DNA from 2 places in the Brevibacillus sp. AF8 genome. Region 1 is predicted to be linked to the other one. Evidence: a T-box and tRNA genes for the amino acid it is inferred to sense, from the RefSeq annotation. Region 1 holds a T-box; the other holds one or more tRNA genes.
The links. A T-box is a leader RNA that pairs with one kind of tRNA and senses whether it is charged. The one in region 1 lies ahead of ileS (isoleucine--tRNA ligase), so its partner is inferred to be a tRNA-Ile.

Region 1 (11,136 bases):
AGAGCGCATGGTGTGGTGGAGAATGATACTTGCCTCCCTGTTTGGCTCCGCGTATCTGGTCTTTTTCTTTTTTCCTGTGTTTTCTCCGATGTATCAATGGTGGGTCAAACTGCTCTTTTCTGTCATCATGCTGTGGATTGCTTTTGGGAATAGGAGGTTGTTGTCTTTTGCGCAAAACTTGATCATTTTTTACTTTGTCGCATTTGTGTTCGGAGGAGGAGTGCTTGGGCTACAGTATTTTTTGGCACCGCAGAGTGAAATTGTAAATGGACTGGTTGTCACGCATAATGATGGATTTGGCGTTGGGTTCAAGCCTACTTTGGGGATTGTTTTGATTGGGTTTATCCTGATCTTTTTCCTCGGGAAAAGGAGCTACCGCGCGATTCAGGAGCCGCGAAGAATCGAAACCTTTCTCGTTGATGTCGTCGTTACGTTAGCAGGGGAAAAAGTCATTTGCCGTGGACTTGTGGATACAGGAAACCAGCTCCACGAACCGATTACACGCACACCCGTCATGATAATGGAAAATCGCATGTTCGCACATTTGCTTCCGCCGTCGCTTCTCCGACAAGCCGATGAAAACGGTGGAGTGTGGGAGAAGCTGGACGGATCTTGGGACCATCTGCCGCTGGAATGGCAGTCGCGGGTACGCTTGATCCCGTATCGCAGCGTGTCAAGAGGGATGGATTTTTTACTTGCAATCAAACCAGACCATGTCATGGTCGTGCAAGATGGGATTCGTTTTGAAACAGAACGGGTGCTGATCGGGCTTAACCCCATCCCATTGGCCGCTGACGGTAAGTATCAAGCCATCGTGCACCCAGCCATGATGGAAACTTATGAAGCGGAAGAATCAACCTTTATTCTCAAACAGGAGGGCTAATCATGTATGTAAAACTTCGCCTACAACTCCAGTTGACCTGGTACCGAATCTTGCTCTGGCTTGGTGTACGCGCCGAAGAAGTCTATTATATTGGCGGGAGTGAAGCATTGCCTCCACCGTTGACCAGAGAAGAAGAGGAGCTGCTACTCGGACGACTTCCGTCCGGTGATCCGGCTGTACGCGGTATGTTGATTGAACGCAATCTTCGTCTGGTCGTTTACATCGCCCGCAAGTTTGAGAATACGGGAATTAACATTGAGGACTTGGTCAGCATTGGCACCATCGGCTTAATCAAGGCAGTGAATACCTTTGATCCAGACAAGAACATCAAGCTGGCAACATATGCTTCTCGTTGTATTGAAAACGAAATCCTCATGTATCTTCGCCGCAATAATAAAATTCGCTCAGAGGTATCTTTTGATGAACCGCTTAACATTGACTGGGATGGCAATGAGCTGTTGCTCTCAGATGTTTTGGGTACGGAGAATGACACGATCTATAAAAACATCGAGGACCAAGTGGATCGAAAGCTGCTGAAAAAAGCACTGGATAAACTGTCTGACCGCGAGAGAATTATCATGGAGCTGCGCTTCGGCTTAGCAGGAGAAGAGGAAAAGACACAAAAGGATGTTGCGGATTTGTTGGGTATCTCACAGTCGTATATTTCCCGTTTGGAAAAGCGAATTATAAAACGGTTGCGAAAAGAATTCAACAAGATGGTCTAACGCATATTTTCCCAGCTTGGGGGGATACTGTTCCTAAACCGAAACAGATGGTGGTTTTTGCCACCTTCTTGGTCGGCTACGCGTCAGTTACGCGGCCTTTCAAGACAACCGGGTTAGGGACTTTTTTCTTGCTTCGAGGAGGGAAAGACGTGACGCGCAATAAGGTAGAGATATGCGGGGTAGATACCTCCAAGCTTCCGGTGTTGACAAACAAAGAGATGCGGGAATTGTTTGAGCGCCTGCAAAGTGGGGAGTTGGCAGCCCGCGAAAAGCTGGTCAACGGCAACTTGCGACTGGTGCTGAGCGTAATCCAACGGTTCAACAATCGCGGGGAGTTCGTGGATGACTTGTTTCAAGTGGGCTGCATCGGGTTGATGAAAGCGATCGACAACTTTGATCTCGGGCAAAATGTGAAGTTTTCCACGTATGCCGTACCAATGATCATCGGAGAAATTCGACGCTATTTACGGGACAACAATCCGATTCGCGTTTCCCGTTCTTTGCGAGATATCGCGTACAAGGCCTTGCAGGTGCGTGACAATCTGACCAACAAACATTCGCGAGAGCCTACCATTATCGAGATTTCTCAGGAATTGAACGTAGCCAAAGAAGATGTCGTGTTTGCGCTCGATGCGATCCAGGATCCGGTTTCATTGTTTGAACCGATTTATCAGGATGGTGGCGATCCGATTTACGTCATGGATCAGATTAGTGACGAGAAGAACAAAGATGTCACGTGGGTCGAGGAAATTGCGCTTCGTGAGGGAATGCAGCGGCTAGGTGACCGAGAAAAAATGATATTATCCATGCGCTTTTACGAAGGAAAAACGCAGATGGAAGTAGCAGAGGAAATCGGTATTTCACAGGCACAGGTCTCCCGATTAGAAAAAGCGGCAATTGCCCATATGCAAAAGCACGTTCAATCGTAATGAGAAACCACATAGGTGACCCGGCGGTCTTGTACCGTTCGGGTTTTTTGTACGAGCGGAAGCATTCGTTTTCAATCGACTTACTTTTTGGCAAAGAAGCGGACATATTCCTCTTTGGACTCATATACTGAAAGTAACGGAGAAAAGAAGGTGAGGAAGAATGGTAAAAATCTCTGACTTCCAGACCAAAGAAGTGGTGAATATTCTTGATGGGAAACGGCTTGGGCAAATTTCAGATTTGGAGATCGATCTGCGTCACGGGCGCGTAGAGGCTATCGTCGTACCGGGACCAGGCAAGTTTCTCGGCTTCTTTTCTGCCGGGAACGATTACGTCATTCCTTGGCGCAATATTGTGAAGATCGGGAAAGATGTGGTGCTTGTTCGGATGGAAGAAGCACTTAAAGTTGAAGTAAAAACTTCAGGTGGAGATGAATACTAACGGAGTAAAGGGAGAAAGGCACGGATAGCCTTTCTTTTCTTTTCGGCTATGGTATGATTAGCCATATGAGGAAGGTGACAACATGAGAGAACCATTTGGCAGGGTAGAGGATAAGTCAATCTTATCGTTAACAGAGTGGGAGCAACAATTTCCTGGATTAGTGGCGGGGTTTACTATTCGCTCAGGCGGGGAAAGTGAACAACCGTACGGGTCTTTTAATATGGGGCTGCATGTGGGTGATGAATCTGCGAACGTGGTAGCCAATAGACGCAAGCTGGCAGAACAAGTCGGGATGTCATTTTCGGCGTGGACATGCGCCGATCAAGTGCATGGTAATCAGGTATGCCAGGTTACAGCAGGCGGTGCGGGAAAAGAAAGTCTGGAGGACGTCATATCTGCAACAGATGGTTTGTTTACTCTTGAAAAAGGAGTCATGCTGACCTCGTTTTACGCGGATTGTGTTCCCCTCTATTTTCTAGCCCCCCAATCAGGTGCAATCGGACTTGCACACGCAGGCTGGAAGGGGACAGTGGGCCGTATTGCCGAGGAAATGGTGAAGGCAATGACGAAGCACTATCAAGCAAAGCCAGAGGACATTCTCGTCGCAATTGGCCCATCCATTGGCGGCTGTTGCTATGAAGTTGATGAGCGAATCATGACGCAGGTACGCACTTGTGCAGGCAATTGGGAAAAAGCAGTGATCTCTACCACAGGGGATCGGTATATGCTGGACCTTCGTCAACTGAACACAGCGATATTGCTCGAAGCAGGAATTTCTTCCGGGAATATTTTAGCCACGAATTGGTGTACAAGCTGCAGAACAGACTTGTTTTTCTCTCATCGCAAGGAAGCCGGAATACAAGGAACTACCGGGCGCATGGCTTCTTATATCGGCTGGAAGGAAAACCTATAGAAGAAAGGGAAGGGTTCGTTATGACCAAGGAACAAGAATTGTTAAAAGAACGACTGCAATCCATCGAGGCAAGAATTCAGGCTGCTTGCGATCGGGCGAACCGCAAACGTGAGGAAGTAAAAATTATTGCCGTGACCAAGTATGTCGACGCAGATGCCATTGGGGACTTGCTCGCTGTAGGCGTTGAGAATATCGGGGAAAATCGCGTGCAGGATGCCCTGCCGAAGCACGAGCTACACGGCGATAAAGGGATCTGGCATTTTATCGGGCACCTCCAGACGAATAAGGCAAAAGAAGTCGTAGGAAGATTCCCGTACATCCATTCTCTGGACAGAATTTCTTTGGCACAGGAGCTAAATCGACGCGGTGAAGCGCTGGATCATGTCGTAAAATGCTTTTTACAGATCAATATATCCGGTGAAGAGACAAAATTTGGGCTTAGTCCCAATGACGTATTGGCTTTTTTGCGCGAAACCAGTAATATGAAACATATAAGTATCGTTGGATTAATGACGATGGCGCCTGTTGTCGAAAATCAAGAGGAAGCCAGACAGGTGTTCCGTGGCCTCTATGAGTGGAAGCAACGGATTAACGAGATGGCATTCCCGCACGCACAGGTGGAAGAGCTGTCTATGGGCATGTCTAGTGATTTTGAAGTGGCCATTGAAGAGGGAGCTACATATATTCGTTTAGGATCGGTATTGGTCAAGCCGGAGTAAAGGAAAGCAGACCAAACCACGGAGTAAGAGAGGAGGAAGAGTATGGGTGTTATGAATAAATTGATGGGGTTTCTGGGGTTAGAAAACGAGGAATACATCGAAGAGACAACAACAGTGGAAGAGGAAAGAGAAGAGCAAGAGTCCTCGCACAAACGCCAGCCAGCAATCGGCCGAGCTAACAACGTGGTACCGTTTCAAGCACGGGAAAAGGAGGGAATCCGTTTGATTCTCTGTGAACCCCGTCATTACAGTGACGCACAGGATATCGCCGATAACCTGCGTCATCGTAGACCGGTTGTGGTCAACCTCCATCGCGTGGAAAAAGACCAAGCCAAGAGAATTATCGACTTTTTGAGCGGGACGGTCTACGCATTAAACGGCGATATCCAAAAGGTCGGAGACACGATCTTCGTGTGCACGCCCGATCATGTAGATATTCAGGGTACGATCTCCAGTGTGTTGGAAGAGTAGCCAATTAAGACGAATGTAAAAGGGTGAGCCAATGACTGCTGTCATTTCGATTTTAAATTTTGCCTTTACGGTATATCAATACATGATTATTGCTTACATTTTGATGTCATGGGTTCCTCAAATGAGGGGTACAGGCATCGGTCAGTTACTGGAAAGACTGGTTGAGCCTTATTTGGCGCCATTCCGCCGGTTTATCCCACCGCTCGGTTTCATCGACATCTCCCCGATTGTCGCATTGATTGCACTGCGTTTTGCCCAATCTGGCCTGTACGCCATTTTGCAACAAATCATGTTCTAGGCGAGTGAAACGATGAGCATATTTGACCATTTTTCAAAAGAAGAACGTCCCTTTGTTGAACGGGCGCTGGAAATGCTGACGCAAGTAGAGCGGAAGCAGGCCATGCGCCTTACTGATTTTGTAGACCCTAGGCAGTTGATGATTTTTCAGAGTCTATCCTCACAAGTAAGAGATGTGAAGGTTTCTCCTTATGGAGGCTACGAGGGTGCCGAGCGAGTTCGTATTATCATCCATCCGGAGTATATCCCTGTAGAGCCTGATGACTATCGCATTACCTTATTGGCAATCAAGGCTGATCAGCGCTTTCATGTGCTGGAGCATCGAGATGTGATGGGGGCCATGCTGGGTGTCGGGATGAAGCGGGAGAAATTCGGTGATATGCTGACAGATTCAGCTGGCAGCTATGCAATTGTAGCAGAAGAAGTTGCTGATTTTGTCTGTGCGCAGGTGACGCAAATTCACCGGACTTCTGTTCAGTTTGAACGGGTAGAATGGGAGGACTTTACACCTCCTGCTCCCAAGTTTGTTGAAAAAACGATCACCGTACCATCACCGCGAATTGACGCGGTCATCGGAGAAGTACACAATATGTCTCGCGCAAAAGCACTTGTGCCCATTCGAGCGGGAAAAGTAAAAATCAACTGGAAAGTAATCGAGGACCCATCGTATCAACTCCAGATGGGGGATATGGTATCACTTGCAGGATATGGTCGGTTCAAAATTCTTGAGGTAGCAGGTCCAACACGCAGCGGAAGACTCCGCATGATTGTCGAACTGGTTACATAAGATGGACCAAGGCGCAAAAAAATGTAAAATACGGCAGGAAACACTGCTATTCCTGTCGAAATAATTGAAGACGAATTATCGGGAAAAGTGGGGGGTTCATGTGCCATTAACGCCGTTAGATATACACAATAAGGAATTCAGCACAGGCTTTCGTGGGTATAATATTGACGAAGTGAACGAATTTCTCGATCAGGTGATCAAAGATTTTGAGCTCTTGATAAAAGAGAAAAAAGAACAGGAAGAGCGCGTAGCTATTCTGAATGAGCGCGTAGATTACTATAAGAGTTTGGAAGAAAATTTGAGCAAGTCGATTTTGGTGGCGCAGGAGACAGCGGAGGATGTGAAGTCGAATGCCCGCAAGGAAGCGCAGCTCATCTTAAAAGAAGCCGAGAAAAATGCAGACCGAATCGTCAACGAAGCATTGGCGAAGTCGCGCAAAATCGCAATCGAAATCGAAGAATTAAAAAAACGTGCTTCGGTTTACCGTATGCGCTTTCGTACGCTTTTGGAAGCGCAGTTGGAAATGCTGGAAAATGGCGACTGGGACAGCATTGAACAGCCACAAGTTGATTCGCCTGTAACAGTTGAATAAATCATTGACGTTCGAGCAATGATGGTATTATAATGAAAGACAACTTTTTCGAAATAAAGCACTTATAGAAGTTGAACACACTTAAACAAATCATAGACGATGAACGGGAAGAGTACGTGAGCCAGCACTGCCTAGAGAGTCGGGAAAAGGTGAAAACCCGGCCAGTTGCTTTCGCAGAAAATCACCCGGGAGTTCAATATCCGAAAACCGAGAACCTTGATGGTTGCACAGGTGAGTAAGTGAGCGCGTCATTCCCGTTACGAATGAGTGAAGTGGAACGAATCCGATGCAGGCTTTTTTGTCGTACGGGTTTGTTCAATCAGGGTGGTACCACGGGAGCTTTCTCTCGTCCCTTTATGGGATGAGTGAAGGCTTTTATTTATTTAAGGAGTGAATCAGGCCATGGATTACAGCAAAACCTTAGCGCTACCAAAAACAGATTTCCCCATGCGCGGAAATTTGCCAAGCCGCGAGCCACAGATGCAAGCGGTATGGGAAGAGCAAAATATTTACCAACAAGTGTTGGATCGTACAAAAGACCGCCCGTCTTTTGTCTTGCATGATGGCCCTCCATATGCGAATGGAGACATCCATATCGGTCACGCACTGAACAAAATCCTCAAGGATTTCATCGTTCGTTACAAATCCATGGCAGGCTTTTACGCGCCGTACATCCCAGGCTGGGATACACATGGTTTGCCGATTGAGCAAGCGATTATCAATGCACAAGGGCTGGATCGTCGCAGCATCGAAGTGAACGATTTCCGCCAACGCTGTGAAGAGTATGCTTGGTCCTATATCGACAAGCAACGTGACCAATTCAAGCGTCTGGGCGTTCGTGGAGATTGGGAAAACCCTTATGTAACACTCCTGCCTGAGTATGAAGCCAACCAAATTCGCGTATTCGGCGAAATGGCGAAAAAGGGCTATATTTACAAAGGTCTGCGCTGTGTGTACTGGTCTCCGTCTTCTGAGACGGCTCTGGCTGATGCAGAAATCGAATACAAAGACAAGCGCTCTCCTTCTATTTACGTCAGCTTCCAGGTAGCAGATGGAAAAGGCAAGCTGGACACAGAAACAGGCGTTGTTATCTGGACAACGACTCCTTGGACATTGCCAGCAAACCTCGCGATCAGCCTGCACCCTGAGCTCGAGTACAACGTCGTGAAGGTGGATGACCGCAAGTTCCTGGTAGCCAACGGTCTGATTGAAGCTGCGAGCAAAGAAATTGGCTGGGAAGGCGTAGAGATTCTCTCGAGCTTTAAAGGTCAAGATCTGGAAGGCGTAGAGACTCAGCATCCGTTCTACGATCGCAAGTCTCCGCTCATCCTTGGCGAGCATGTCACCTTGGATGCAGGTACTGGTTGCGTTCATACTGCTCCGGGACACGGCGAAGATGACTTTAACGTTGGTCAAAAATACAATTTGGGTGTCCTTTGCCCGGTAGATCACGAAGGTAAAATGACCAATGAAGCACCAGGCTTTGAAGGTCTGTTCTATGAAGATGCCAACAAAGTGATTACGGAAAAGCTGAAAGAAAATGGAGCACTCTTGAAGCTCAATTTCTTCACGCACTCCTACCCACATGACTGGCGTACGAAAAAACCGGTTATTTATCGCGCGACAGAGCAATGGTTCGCATCTATTGACGGATTCCGTGAGCAAATGCTCGAAGCGATTAAAAATGTAAAATGGATTCCTCATTGGGGAGAAACTCGTCTGGCTAACATGATTGCGGATCGTGGAGACTGGTGCATTTCCCGTCAGCGTGTATGGGGTGTACCGATCCCAATCTTCTATTGCAAATCGTGTAACGAACCGATCATTAACGATACGACGATCAACCATGTTGCTGATCTGTTCCGCAAAGAAGGATCGAAAGTATGGTTCTCCCGTGAAGCGAATGAGCTGGTTCCAGAAGGGCTTTCTTGCACCAAATGCGATTGCAAGGATTTCCGCAAAGAAACGGATATTATGGACGTTTGGTTCGACTCCGGCTCCAGCCATCAGGCTGTTTTGCGCGAAAGAGGGATTGCTTGGCCAGCGGATATGTATCTGGAAGGCTCTGACCAGTATCGTGGCTGGTTCAACTCTTCTCTCTCGACGGGGGTTGCCGTATATGGCACAGCTCCTTACAAATCTGTCCTGAGCCACGGTTTTGCATTGGATGGGGAAGGACGCAAAATGTCCAAATCCCTTGGTAACGTCATCGTGCCACAACAAGTTATTGACAAGATGGGCGCAGATATCTTGCGTCTGTGGGTAGCTTCTGTTGATTATCAGGCTGATGTGCGCATTTCCGATGCGATTCTCAATCAGATCGCTGAGGTGTACCGCAAAATCCGCAATACGTTCCGCTTTCTGTTGGGTAATTTGGATGGATTTAATCCAGCAACAGACCGCGTAGCGTACGAAGAGCTGGGTGAGCTGGACCGTTATGTTCTGGCGAAAGCGGCAAAAGTCGCGAAGCGCGCACGCAAAGCGTATGATGAATATCAGTTCCATACTGTATTCCATGCCGTTCACAACTTCTGCGTTATTGATTTGTCCGCATTCTATCTGGACATTTGCAAGGATCGCCTGTATGTAGAAGCACCTGACAGTCTGAAGCGCCGCGCTGCACAGACAGTAATGTACGATTGCTTGCTCAGTCTGGTGAAGCTGGTTGCTCCACTGTTGCCGCATACAGCTGATGAGGTGTGGGCGTTCATTCCAGGAGTGGAAGAGAAGAGTGTGCAGTTGACGGATATGCCAGAAGGCGACGAGCAACATCTCAGCTTTGCAGCAGAAGCAGAGAGCAAATGGGATGCTTTCCTGGCGATCCGAGACGAGGTTCTCAAAGCCATGGAAGAAGCGCGCCGTAACAAGGTGTTCGGTAACTCTGTTGATGCGAAGCTGGCTCTGTACCCACAAACGGAAGAAGTTGCGAAAACATTGGCAGCAATGGACGATCTGGCTGACCTGTTCATCGTCGCTCACGTGGATGTATACAGCGCTTCTGCTCCGGCAGAGGCAGTACAACTCGAAGGAATTGCTGCTGTGGTCTCTGCCGCAGACGGTGGAAAATGCGAGCGTTGCCGCGTAGTAAAACCAGATGTTGGCACTCGCGAGTCGCACGCTTCACTCTGCGTACGTTGTGCTGATATCGTAGAACAACACTACGCACATGTAACAGAATAAACACGTTGATCAACCTGTCATTCCCTTTGGGGGTGGCAGGTTTTTTGCTGGTCATATTTCCTTCGGGACCAAGACATACTACCTGTTGAGGAAACCAAACAAAGGTGGTGTACAGCGTGGACCAAAAGATGGTGGCCAGCTTCCGGGAAAAGCTGCTGGAACAGAAGAAAGAACTGGAAGACCGCGTACAGGACCATTATGGCATGAGAGAACCGATGACAACCTCTTTGCAGGAGTTTGCCATGTACGATAATCATCCGGCAGATATCGGCAGTGAGATGTTTGAACGGGAAAAAGATTTGGCTCTTGATAGTCTCGATCGTGAGACATTAAAAGAGATTGATCAGGCGCTACTGCGTATGGAGGAAGGCACCTACGGCCTCTGTACGGTCTGTGGAGAGCAAATACCTGTGGAGCGACTGGAAGCATTGCCTCAGGCACAAACGTGCAAGGAGCACGCACCAGCGCCGATAATCAATGAGTCGCGTCCGATTGAAGAGGAGTTTTTGCAGCCACCCTTCGGACGAACGTCTTTGGATGAAAAAGAAGGACAGAACGGATTCGACGGTGAGGATGCTTGGCAAATTGTCGAGGCATGGGGGACATCCAGCACTCCTTTTTCGTACCAGGAACCTGACAAGACAGATTACGAAGAAATGTATATCGAGAGCAATGAGCCGGATGGCTTTGTTGAAGCCGTAGAGGAGATCGGTTACACCGATATTGAAGGCTATCACGGACCGGACAGTGTGCATTTTATGAGAAGCGGGACGTATGAGGAGTACATGAGAAAGGGAGAAGGGAAGGGCAACTTCCTCTCCTATGACGATTATGAGGGAGAGCAAGCCGAACGAGAGGGCATAGATGACTACTCATGACCAGGTAGAGATTTCAGACCTGCAAATTGAGCGCGTGGAAACGTATCCGCTGCTTCATCGTCTATCGCAAGCTTACGGTGATGCGAATGGGTACAAGCGTTATCGTACTAGTTATCTCATTCGGATTATCACACGGTCTGGAGTAGATGGCTGGGGAGAAATTATCGATTGGCTGCCAACGCTGCACAAGGGCTTTTGTGAGCGCATTATTCCGTACTTGCTGGGTAAGCAGGTGGATAACAGAGTAGCGATTGTCGATGTCATAGGAAAGTGGCATCAGCGATCGGCTTCAGGTGTCAGTATGGCACTTACGGAAATTTTGG
Region 2 (11,136 bases), on a different contig from region 1:
TCTTCATAAACTGCTTGCAACCAACTACAAGGGATACTTGCCTGGGCACGGAGCATATACCACCACCTCTCATGATGCCGTGAATAAAAATATTGCTTGGCATGAGCGGATTTTCTCGGTGATCTGCGACATTTTCGTAGAGGAGAGAACACCAGAAGAAGCGTTAGCTCTCCTGTGTGAGCGTTTACACATTTCCATAGAAAATGCTTCGAGTTATGTCCTGTTTCGGACAGCGTTTATGGGTTACTTGGTCGGGCTGCAGAAAACAAAGAGGGTGGTATACCGGTTTGAACAAAATCGGTGGTTGTGGAGAACTGTTCAGGATGGAGCCGAGGGAGCAGAAAGGTAATCGGCGATTTCTGCTAGCTTATGCTCTGCAGCTTCGCGGACGGCCTTGGGAATGAAAAATACTTCTTCGGATGAGGTGTTCATATAGAACTTTGCTTCCAAATACGGATGACCCAGTTTGACATTCAGTTCCCCTTTTCCGGTCGTTGTGCTGGTGTAGTTCGTAGGGATGCGCAAAAAATACGCGCTGCTGCTGGCGGAGTCGTACATGACGACATCGTACGTGGGCATACTGTCCCCGCCTGATCGATGAAAGCCTTGTTGCCGCAGCATTTTGTCAACATAAGAGAGTGGCTGAACGACACCGGTAAGGGTCTTGTTTTTTAACCGCATGGACATCCTCCTCGGTTCAACCATTGAGAATCGAAGCTTAGTCTCATACTATGTACGGCAATGCCGATTCAGACTTGTAGAATAAAGAAAAGAAGGAGTGGACGAGGATGGAACTTAAGGCAGATTTACATACCCATACAAAAGCGTCAGACGGTACCTGCGAGCCTGCGGAAAACGTACGTTTGGCGAAGGAGGCAGGACTTGCTGCACTGGCGATCACGGATCACGACACGGTAGCGGGGATACCAGAAGCAATGGAGGCAGCCCGCGCAATCGGCGTGGAAATCATTCCGGGAGTGGAAGTGAGCTCCGTAGGGAAGGGGCAGGATATTCACGTTCTTGGCTATTTTGTCCCGTATGAAGACCCGGCTTTTGAAGAGCGACTCTTCCGTTTGCGAGAGACAAGACATGAGCGTAACCAACTGCTGATCGCAAGGCTGCAGGAGCTCGGCATCGACATTTCATTGGAAAAGGTATACCGCCGCAAGCAGGGCACGGACAAAAACATCGGGCGACCGCATATTGCAGAAGAACTGATTGAGCTGGGTGTCGTTTCAACGATCGCAGAGGCCTTCGATAAGTACTTGGGCAAAGGGGGAGCGGCTTATGTCAATCCTCCACGTATTACCCCGCAGGAAGCGATCACGCTGATCCAAGAGGCCGGCGGAGTGGCGGTGCTGGCTCATCCAGGTCTGTATGACGATGATGAGCTGGTCGAAGAGTTGATTGTATTCGGATTGGACGGGATTGAAGTCAATCACCCTGACAACGATGAGGTTCAAAAATTGCGCTACAGCAAGTGGGCAGCGCAATACGGACTTGTTGTAACGGGCGGTTCTGATTTCCATGGCTGGCGTGGAGAGGAGCCGTTTCATGCGATGCTCGGCTCTCATACGGCAACGATGGATGCTGTTGAACGGCTACGTGCGATTGCGGCGAAGCGGAAGGTGTAATTCATCCATACGAAACAGAAGCGACCCTCTTCTTTTTTATGGGAAGAGGGTTTTTTGTGAGCTTAAAACAATGCGAGCAAAAAGGATATCCCTAACCACAAGCATAAAGGGGTATACAATGCCGTATCTTGACGGGCAAACTTCGTATTTTTTACTTTTTTAAAAAAGCCAATATAGGTAAAGTCTCCCACAGCGCGTAGGACAAATACAGCGGCACAGGCAATGCATCCCCATTGAATCAAAGAAGGGGCTAATACAGGCGGGAGGTAACCGTTTTGGGCGAGCAAAATGTAAGCGGCACAAGCCAGCAAGCAGGCTACGACGATCGTACCGCCTTTCCCGGGGGAAAAAGTCCGGCGTGAATGATCAGCTGTTGTGGGAATGACGGAATCAGTCCCCCATTTTCCTCCGAATGCCCAATAGAAATGCAGCAAGGACACGATGACTAAGAAGATAGCAGATGAGATGGTGAAAACATGCGTCATGGGAAGGCCTCCTATGATTCGTAAGGTTTTTTTCGAAAGATACGCATTCGTATGTTTTTGGGTGAAAAAATCCCTGCGCAAGACAATCTGTCAGGCAGGAAGCGGGTATTCAAATCCAATTCATAAAATGATCCAAGGGTACGGACATATCAAAAGGCGCTTCCAGCTCTCGGCGCACGAGCCAACCAATATAGAGGAGATACGCGAGTTGAGCACGTGCCGTTGCATCGGCCGGAGCCAGCCCTTTTTTCTCATACAAGGAGGTAACGAAGCCGATCCTGCGCTGCTCGATTTCCACGAGACGCTTGGATAGGGGCGGATGCTGTTTCGCCCAGTTGTAGATGGCGGCCTCAATTTTTCGCTCGCTGCTAAAAACGCTCGACAACAGCTGTTCCAACGACATGTTGTCTGAGTGTGGCGCTCGAATGATTCGCTCCGTCGCATGCTCCTGCCAATAATCGATCATGGAGTCCAGAAGCGCTTGACGATCTGGAAAGTGATGATAAAAGCTACCCTTGCTGATCTTCAGTTTTCTGGCGAGGGGTTCCACGCGAACAGCGTCAATGCCTGCTTCAGCCAACATATCGAGCCCTGCCCGAATCCAATCTTCACGTACGTATTGCATGGCTCACCTCAAAAGATACGGCGTCGTATGTTTCTGAGTTCATGTTATTCCACCTGGTGAGAAGTGTCAAGAATCATTGAATTTTGTATTGACATTCACACTAGTGTAAAGCTTTAGAATCGCAATCAAGAGCAACAGACCTTGTATGCAGCTCTTGATCATCTCGCTTGAGAAAAATAAAAGGAATGGAGTGTCAGATCGATGAAAACAACATCAATTCCCGCGTCTGTAACAGTTATTGGCCTTGGCCATATGGGAGTAGCACTCGCGGATGCTTTTCTAAAAGGCGGTAATCCAACGACTGTCTGGAACCGCTCAGCAGATAGAGCCAAAGGTCTAGTCGAGAAGGGGGCAGTGCTGGCGGGCAGTGTAGATGAGGCAATCTCGGCAAGCAACTTGGTTGTTGTTTGCTTATCGACCTACAAAGTCATGCATGATCTACTAGAGCCCTTGAAAAATGAATTATCAGACCGTGTCATCGTCAACCTCACCACCGGAACCCCGGAGGACGCACGCAAGACAGCCAAGTGGGTAAGCGAACGCGGTGGGCAATATCTCGATGGAGCGATCATGGCTATCCCTCAAATGATTGGACTGCCCGAAACACTCATTTTCTACGGTGGGTCGAAGGCTCTATTTGAAGCATATGAACCGACATTGAAACTGTTGGGAGGTAACGCTGCCTATCTCGGTGAAGACTATGGAGTTCCGTTGATCTATGATTTGTCGCTGCTTACCATGATGTATGGGGCTTGGTATGGCTCTATGCATGCACATGCCCTATTAAGTACGGCAAACATAACAGGAACAGAGTTCCTTCCATACGCAACCAACTGGGTAAATCACTTGATTGCGCCGCTCTTGACAGACCCGGTTGCCGCACGTGCCCGTGATGAAGGAAACTTCACGACCGATGTGTCCAATTTGAATACGAACAAACTAGGACTTGAACACATCATCCATGCCAGCCAGGAACAGGGAATCCCCGTTGATTGGTTGATGCCATTGCTAGAATTGGCCACACAGAAAGTAGCAGAGGGCTACGGTGCTGACTCTTTGGATCGCGTGATTGAGGCCATCCGGAAACCGCTGGTGAAATAATTTTTTTCTCTGGTGCCAATGAAAAACAACCTCGCTTCGCATGATGATCAGCGCGAAAACGAGGTTGTTTTTCCAAATGAGGGAATGGAGCTGCACGCAGTTTCTGTTATTCGCGAATGGATTTGACCATCGCAATATGCTCGATACCTGCATCGTCAAATAAGTCGCCAAAAGGCTCATAGCCGAGCTTTTCATAAAACCGTTGGGCTTGCGTCTGTGCGTTCAGTTTCAGGCTGTCATACCCGTGTTGTTTAGCCAGCGCTTCCATCTCAAGCATGATTTGGCGGCCCAGCCCGGTACCGCGTTCTGTTTTGGCAACCGCCACCCGTTCAATTTTTCCCACGCCTGGTGCGTAGGTGCGGATACGGCTTGCGCCCACTGGCTTTCCATCGCGGTAGGTCACAAAATGAATCGTCTCGCCATCCAGTGTGTCATGCTCATCGATTTCCAACTCTTCCGGTACTTCCTGTTCCTCGATGAAAACGACACGGCGTACAGACAGGGCATCCGCCAATTCTTGTTCAGTGGTGACTCTTTGGATCTGGTAGGTTTGCAGGTTCATCGATATTCGTCCTTTGTTAGAAAATATCCCTCCCTACGATATTCGCAGGGAGGGTTGGTGGTTAAGGATAGGGTGTTTATTTTTTGAGAAGGAAAGTCTGGTAAACGCTCCAGATGCCATCCTCGAGCTGATAAATCAAGTGGAAGCGATCAATTTCGCTGTTCAGGTCAATTTTTGCCATACTCAGTTGGCCGGTTACATCCCGCAGCTCATCGTCGGACAGGTCGCGCCCGATGGTCAGATGCGGTACGTATGCGTAGGTTTCTTTTTCATTCACACACTGATTGGCAATCTTTTGATGCAACTCGTTAAATGGTTCCTTGTTTTGCACAGCCAAATAGATCACGTTGGTGGTAGGGTGGAAAGAAGATACCCGATGGAAATGAGCCGAAAAGCTGTCGGTAGAGGAGGCAACCTGCTCCAGATGGCTCACAAGCTCAGGAAGCTTGGCTTCGTCCAGCTCAAAGGCTTCCTTCAAACGAATATATGGAGGAACCAAAGCATAGCCCGGGTCATAACGTTTCCGGTAAGAGTTGGCTACTTCTTGCACCTTGCTAGATGGGAATATTACGATACTGTACATCATCAGAACCACTCCTCCTTACTATCTATCATGCTCTACAAGATCTTATTTTAACAGAAAATTCTTCATTTGTGTAATGTTAAGCGTGGGTCCGTATATTCCTTGCGACAAAGGAAAGACTGTGTAGTGCAAGGAGGTGCCGCACTGCATGCATACGGCTATGATGATCACATTCATTTTTCTCGTCCTGCTTCTATTGTCTGTGCTGACCTTCACGATCTTGACTGCGATACGAAAAGGAGAGTTCGAAGATGCTCTCGTATCGACGATTAAGGATGAAGGTCCGCAAGAAGAACAGCCACGGTAAGTTTACCCGTAAAGCGTCTTTAGCATACGCGGTAGATTGCGCTGCCAGTGGCCCCACGTATGGTCACCCTCAAACGTTTCATAAACGAGGGTGGCTTTTTTCGTGCCCAAAATCTCGCGCAGCTCTTCATTGGCCGCAAGAAGATTCAATGTGCCGCGCCCTGTGCTTACTGCCGTTTCCTCCGTCCCGATCTCCAAATAAATGGTCTGCGGTACGGAAAAGTCAGTGTCAGCTACCAAGCGATTTAGCTTTGCGTCCATGGCAATCGACTGGCAGGCAACTTGTCCAAACGTATGTGGATAGTTGAGCGCCGTGAACAGAGAGACAACTCCGCCCAAAGATTCGCCAAGAAGTGTTCGTGCGTTGCCCAAAGGATGTGTGGAGTAATGCGTATCGACATAGCTCACGACTTCTTCGGCGAGGAAGCGACGGTAGGCCATGTGCTCCTTGCCATCCGGATGATAACGGTCGTTCCGTTTGCTTTTCTCGACAGGGAGAAAGACAGCGATGATATCAGGCAATTCTTTGTCCCCATTCAATTGATCCAGCAAAGAAGCCATTCTGCCCATTGCCAAGTAATCTTCTCCATCTTGTACGAAGAGGACTGGATACGAGTAGAGTGGCGAGTAGCGTTGGGGTGTGTAGACAATCAGCTTTTCCGGCGTCCCCAAATGCCGGCTTTCCAAGATGATTTCCTCAAGGGCCACTGCGGTGTCCTCCTTATTGGGATATTCCTGTTCATTATTATACAGGAGCGAGCGGGCGTGCCCAAGAGTTTGGGTGCAGAGTCAGGCTTTGGGCGAAAGATTGTCGCAATTTGGTCAGCGTGTGATACTATGGTAGGAAACGACTTCACTCGATTTGTGGAAGGGGTTGTCTCTTATATGAAGAAGCAAGTACACAGCATCGAAGTCAGAAACGCTGCTCTCGCACGTTTGGCAGAACGCGGAGTGACGGTGGATGATATCGCAGAAATCGTCTATCTCATGCAATCGCCTTACCATCCAGATCTCACGATGGCGCAGTGCATCGAGAGCGTGAACGCGGTCTTGGAAAAAAGGGAAATGCAGCACGCCATCCTGGTTGGCGTTGAGTTGGATACGTTAGCAGAGAAGGGCCTCTTGTCTGAGCCGCTTCAATCCATTATCGCGTCAGATGAAGGACTGTTCGGATGCGACGAAACATTGGCGCTAGGCTCCGTATTTGGATATGGAAGTATCGCAGTTACCACCTTTGGACATTTGGATAAGCACAAGGTCGGGGTGATTAAAAGACTGGATACCAAGTCGGCAGAGGGACGCGTTCACACATTTTTGGACGACCTCGTGGCGAGTGTGGCAGCCAATGCATCTAGCCGCATGGCGCATCGGATGAGAGATGAGCAGGAGGCGGACTTGGTACGAAGCGAGGCGTTGAAGCAACAGGAAGCCGAGTTGCGTGTCGAGGAGAAAGGGAAAGGTACGGAGCAGGCGGGGTAGGTTAGGTTTGGGATGATGGAGTATGTTTCAATCGTTACCTAATTATCTTGTTTCTTTTTGTAACCTTTCTTGGATTGCCTTAAGTCTGTCAGGAGCCAATTCTTCACCGGTGGAGCTTAAGTGCCTTGATGCAGTCATGTATGATGCGATGCCATCATGCAAGGAATCCCATGTTTTGGTAGGGGATGTGGGCAGCAGCGGTGGGGAATGGCTTTTTACAGGTAAAAACAAGCCTGATTTCACTGGGTTTCTTAGTGTTCTTTTGGTACGAGTGAAAATTTTTACAAGAAATTATTCATTTCCTCTTGAAATCCATTTTACGATGCTGTATAGTAATAAATGTGATCGACGTCCGATACGATTCGGGCCCTTAGCTCAGTTGGTCAGAGCGGTCGGCTCATAACCGATTGGTCGTAGGTTCGAGTCCTACAGGGCCCACCATTAAACGATCACACATATATCCCATGATCCGGTAGCTCAGTTGGGAGAGCACCATCTTGACAGGGTGGGGGTCGCTGGTTCGAACCCAGTCCGGATCACCATAATATAAACGCTAGAACCCTTGAGAAATCAAGGGTTTTTCTTATGTTTATAACGACCCCACTAGTTCCCTTTTTTACGATCAAGAGCAAATTGGTGCCGAAGTGGTGCCCTTTATTCGACTAAAGATTTTTTGGTGCCATTTGGTGCCGAAAAGAACATTTCCCCGAAAGCATCCGCTGTTTCCTTTTGCATGTGTGGTGTAATGTGCGAGTAGCGATCCAGCATCTTCACACTTGACCATCCCATACGCTCCGCTATGCGTTTATTGTTCTCTCGCATTTTCAAAGCATAACGACATGAGTATGACGTAGATCGTGAAATCGAATTCTTTTCAGTCCTGCTTTTTCAGTAAGGCGATGAATGGTTAGTAATTACTTCTGATTTATGAAAAAGTTTGAAGCATAGATTAGACCGCCTACGGGTGGTCTTTTCTTTGAAAGAGATTTGCATTCTTAGTTAGGTGTGCCATGTGTACAAGTGAATTCAGGTTCTATCAGGTTTCCGTCTTGTCAGCTTTATGCGCAGTTGAAGTGTCTGCCTTTGGCCAGGCAGTTGTAAATTTGGCCTACGTCTGTGGCAATCAGATTGAAATCGCAAAACGACACACAATTACGCCGAAGGACGGGTTTGGTGATTGCAGGATCACCTGCGATGTTTATAGATGCTCTGCCGATCCAAAGGCTTGCGTTCCTACGTGTGTCGGGAAATCGTAATGCAGTGGAGGAAACAAAACAGCCTACTCCTTGTTTGATAGGCTGTCTTCGAAATTCATAGTAGTATATAACGTTCTTAAGCTGTCTTGCATTTTATCGTGAGTCCAATCATATGAAAAAAACTCATCATATCAATCTTTTTGGGATATCCACCAAGATGTATCTGCTTGCCATTGAGTATTTGCTATTAATTTCGATAACTTGTACGAAAAGTTAGGCTATCGTTTTATCATGGAACGCTCCAAGTATCTACGTGCAATTATCTTGTCAAAGACTGGTCATTATCAGGAAGCAATACCATTGCTCAGGGAGTGTGTAGGGGAAGCGACAAAGAACAATCTAATCCATAGAGTCAACGACCTAATAGAAGCATTGCTTTACGTTAATGACGTAAACTCCATCGAACAAGTTATCAACACAGAGGAACATAACTTCTCTTTTGATTTTAATAATGCTTACAACTTTTCAGGAATAGGGAATTATTACAAAAACAAAGGAGCCTTCCTTGTTAGTCGCGGTCATTTCAATGAGGGCATGGATGCTTATCTACAAAGTATTGTGTATTACGGAAAAATCAATCGAATCGAAGAAATAATGTCTTGGGCTGTTGAGATCAACATGCATCATTGTGAATTAAAAAAAGATATGGATTTGGAACTTCTGAAAAAATTGAATGAAGTATATAATATGGTTAAATTCGGTAAAAGAAATGAGGGGTAACATATGAGGAAGTTTTTAGCTGTCCTTTCAAGAATTTCACTGGTAATAGCTTGCTTTCTAGTTGTTGTTTCCACTGGTGCAAATAGCATGTCGCTCCCTAAAAAACCTCCTATTATTATGTATAGCGATAACCCACAAGGATAGATACGATAAACACAATAAAGCTCATAACAATTCCTAGCAATCAGCAGGCCTCATGTGTCTGTTTTCTTTTTGTTTACAAAGAAAAAAGACAAATCTTAACGATCTGTCTTCTCCCCTTGTTCTGAGGTATCCCCCCACATGATAACTATCCGGAACGCATTTCTGTAGACCGACTCCGACAGCCTTTTCCAATAGTGTGAATCTCCCAAAACTTTTTTTGCTGGCATACTCCGTTCAACGTTGAATAAAGGAGCGTCAAATTTGACACTCCCCTCAATTTTGAGGGCAGCAGCGAGGGATTCCATTACACAGTCACCTTGTTAAGAAAAGTTAAGGTTCACGTGCGTATTAGCAGTTGTTAGTATTCACGTGTGTATAACCGTGTGGATGCCCAAATAAGTGAGGCGCAATTACTTGGGAGGTTGCGGCTGTGGGTCCTTCTGACAGGGTAGGCCCTATGCGGGTCGAGCGAGCCCCGAAATCTCGCTAGATTTATTTTCGAAAAATTACTTTCGCTTTTGCTTAACCTGATCCCAGAGATGACATTTTCAAATTTTTGCATCATCAGATGACCTGAAAATCGGATCACTACAATACGAGCTTAAAACGAAAGTGAGGTGAAAAATTTGGCGAAACCAAAGGCGAAAACTGATCAGCTGCAACAAAGGAAATTTCCAAGTCAAAATTGGCTTTAATAGTTGGTAAATCACCGCAATGGATACGCCAATTGACTAGAGATAATCGGTACGTAAAAAAGATGGTAAATGGGAAGGGCGAAACCCACAGGCGAATGCAAAGGCCCTAAAGTCTGGCGGTTATGCATCTGACCCGGACTATCCAGGAAAGTTGGTCAGCCTGAGCGAGAAGTATGAGTTGCACTAGTATGATATTGATAAGTCTGACAACTCTGTGGATAAAGAACAACCAGAATTAAAGCTGGAGGACTGGAAACGTGAATCAGGATTGAAGGCAATTGACAGTCTTGCTTGCAAAGGTCTACTGAATGATCCAGATAAATGGAAAAAGCGATTGACCGACGATCCAGTAGGAGTCCTAAACGAATTGCCCTGGCTCATGTTTACAATGTTGGACCGAGTAACAGAAAAAGCAACGAAGTAAAAGCGATAGCCCTCCTTCGGATTCAGAGTCCGGGGAGGGCTTTTTTATTTGAACAACATTATGATCTATCGACAGACCTCTTCATAAACCAGCTTGAACGAGGTAGCTCCATTTTGGTTACCATATATCATTTAAAAACATTTTTTGCATATAGCCCTATCGAGTCACGTTTAGAAAAGGAAAGAGACCTGGGTCCATAGGTGGTTCCTACATTAGGCCAGCCCCGTAATCGGGCTACAGACTGATGATAAGTATATATTGGTTTGTTACATTTTATGGGTAAGAAATTTAGCCTGAGGGAGAGTAAGCATGTGAAAACTGTATGGCGAATCAGTATTTATCTCATCGTTTTTGTTGTCTTAGTAGGAGGTGCAGGCACACTCGGGTTCGTCAATACAATGAATGAGGTAATGTCGGTTTACGATAAAGCCGCACCTGCATTGACGAATGTGCAGGTACCGAAATATGACGCAAACAAACCGACAGTGGCAGTGTTACTGGCGAATGAATCAACAGAAGTGTTCGATTTTCTCGTCCCATACGAGATGTTTGCGATGACGGAAGCTTACAATGTATACGGCGTTGCACCCGATCGTGAAATAAAATCACTAACCGGCGGACTCGATGTCGTTCCGCATTATTCGTTTGACGAAATGGATGCGATGCTCGGCAAAAGCCCGGACATTATCGTCATACCGTTTATGCCGATTCTAGATGAGAAAAAATATACGCCTGTCCGCGAATGGATTCAGAAGCACGCAAGCGACAAGACTTTATTGCTTTCCATTTGCAATGGGGCAGAAAACCTGGCTGATACCGGCTTACTTAACGGCAAATCTGCCGCGACGCATTGGGGAGACATCGACCGACTCATTAAACAATATCCGAAAGTCCAGTGGGTGAAAGATCTGCGCTACGTCCCACAAGGCAATATCATATCTTCTGCGGGTCTGACATCGGGAATTGACGCTACACTATATGTCATCTCACAGCAGTTGGGTGAGGAGGCGGCGGAGAAAGTAGCGGTAGAGATGAACTATCCATCTTACGATTACGTGAAAAAACCGCAAATGGAACCGTTCACTGCCGGGCTCAGCGATATAACGTTCATACTTAACAACG

Region 2: it has a tRNA-Ile gene. The T-box ahead of ileS (isoleucine--tRNA ligase) is inferred to sense a tRNA for this amino acid. The anticodon was not compared.

The regions. Positions count from the first base shown of each region.
Region 1 covers NZ_JAGQDN010000003.1:248,216-259,351, reverse strand. The annotation lists gene spoIIGA (sigma-E processing peptidase SpoIIGA) at 1-883, shown strand, start outside; gene sigE (RNA polymerase sporulation sigma factor SigE) at 886-1,608, shown strand; gene sigG (RNA polymerase sporulation sigma factor SigG) at 1,758-2,537, shown strand; gene KB186_RS07520 (YlmC/YmxH family sporulation protein) at 2,698-2,976, shown strand; gene pgeF (peptidoglycan editing factor PgeF) at 3,059-3,889, shown strand; gene KB186_RS07510 (YggS family pyridoxal phosphate-dependent enzyme) at 3,910-4,608, shown strand; gene KB186_RS07505 (cell division protein SepF) at 4,651-5,079, shown strand; gene KB186_RS07500 (YggT family protein) at 5,111-5,377, shown strand; gene KB186_RS07495 (YlmH family RNA-binding protein) at 5,390-6,163, shown strand; gene KB186_RS07490 (DivIVA domain-containing protein) at 6,264-6,755, shown strand; T-box leader at 6,846-7,112, shown strand; gene ileS (isoleucine--tRNA ligase) at 7,158-9,935, shown strand; gene KB186_RS07480 (TraR/DksA C4-type zinc finger protein) at 10,040-10,813, shown strand; gene KB186_RS07475 (mandelate racemase/muconate lactonizing enzyme family protein) at 10,800-11,136, shown strand, end outside.
Region 2 covers NZ_JAGQDN010000008.1:133,801-144,936, reverse strand. The annotation lists gene KB186_RS13130 (MBL fold metallo-hydrolase) at 1-349, shown strand, start outside; gene KB186_RS13125 (hypothetical protein) at 319-681, opposite strand; gene KB186_RS13120 (PHP domain-containing protein) at 789-1,634, shown strand; gene KB186_RS13115 (DUF3995 domain-containing protein) at 1,697-2,119, opposite strand; gene KB186_RS13110 (TetR/AcrR family transcriptional regulator) at 2,229-2,744, opposite strand; gene KB186_RS13105 (NAD(P)-dependent oxidoreductase) at 2,946-3,845, shown strand; gene KB186_RS13100 (GNAT family N-acetyltransferase) at 3,952-4,407, opposite strand; gene KB186_RS13095 (YjcG family protein) at 4,484-4,993, opposite strand; gene KB186_RS13090 (hypothetical protein) at 5,139-5,297, shown strand; gene KB186_RS13085 (alpha/beta hydrolase) at 5,300-6,004, opposite strand; gene KB186_RS13080 (phosphatidylglycerophosphatase A family protein) at 6,182-6,775, shown strand; tRNA gene KB186_RS13075 (tRNA-Ile) at 7,140-7,216, shown strand; tRNA gene KB186_RS13070 (tRNA-Val) at 7,242-7,317, shown strand; gene KB186_RS13065 (hypothetical protein) at 8,263-8,751, shown strand; gene KB186_RS13060 (hypothetical protein) at 9,805-10,014, shown strand; gene KB186_RS13055 (DJ-1/PfpI family protein) at 10,326-11,136, shown strand, end outside.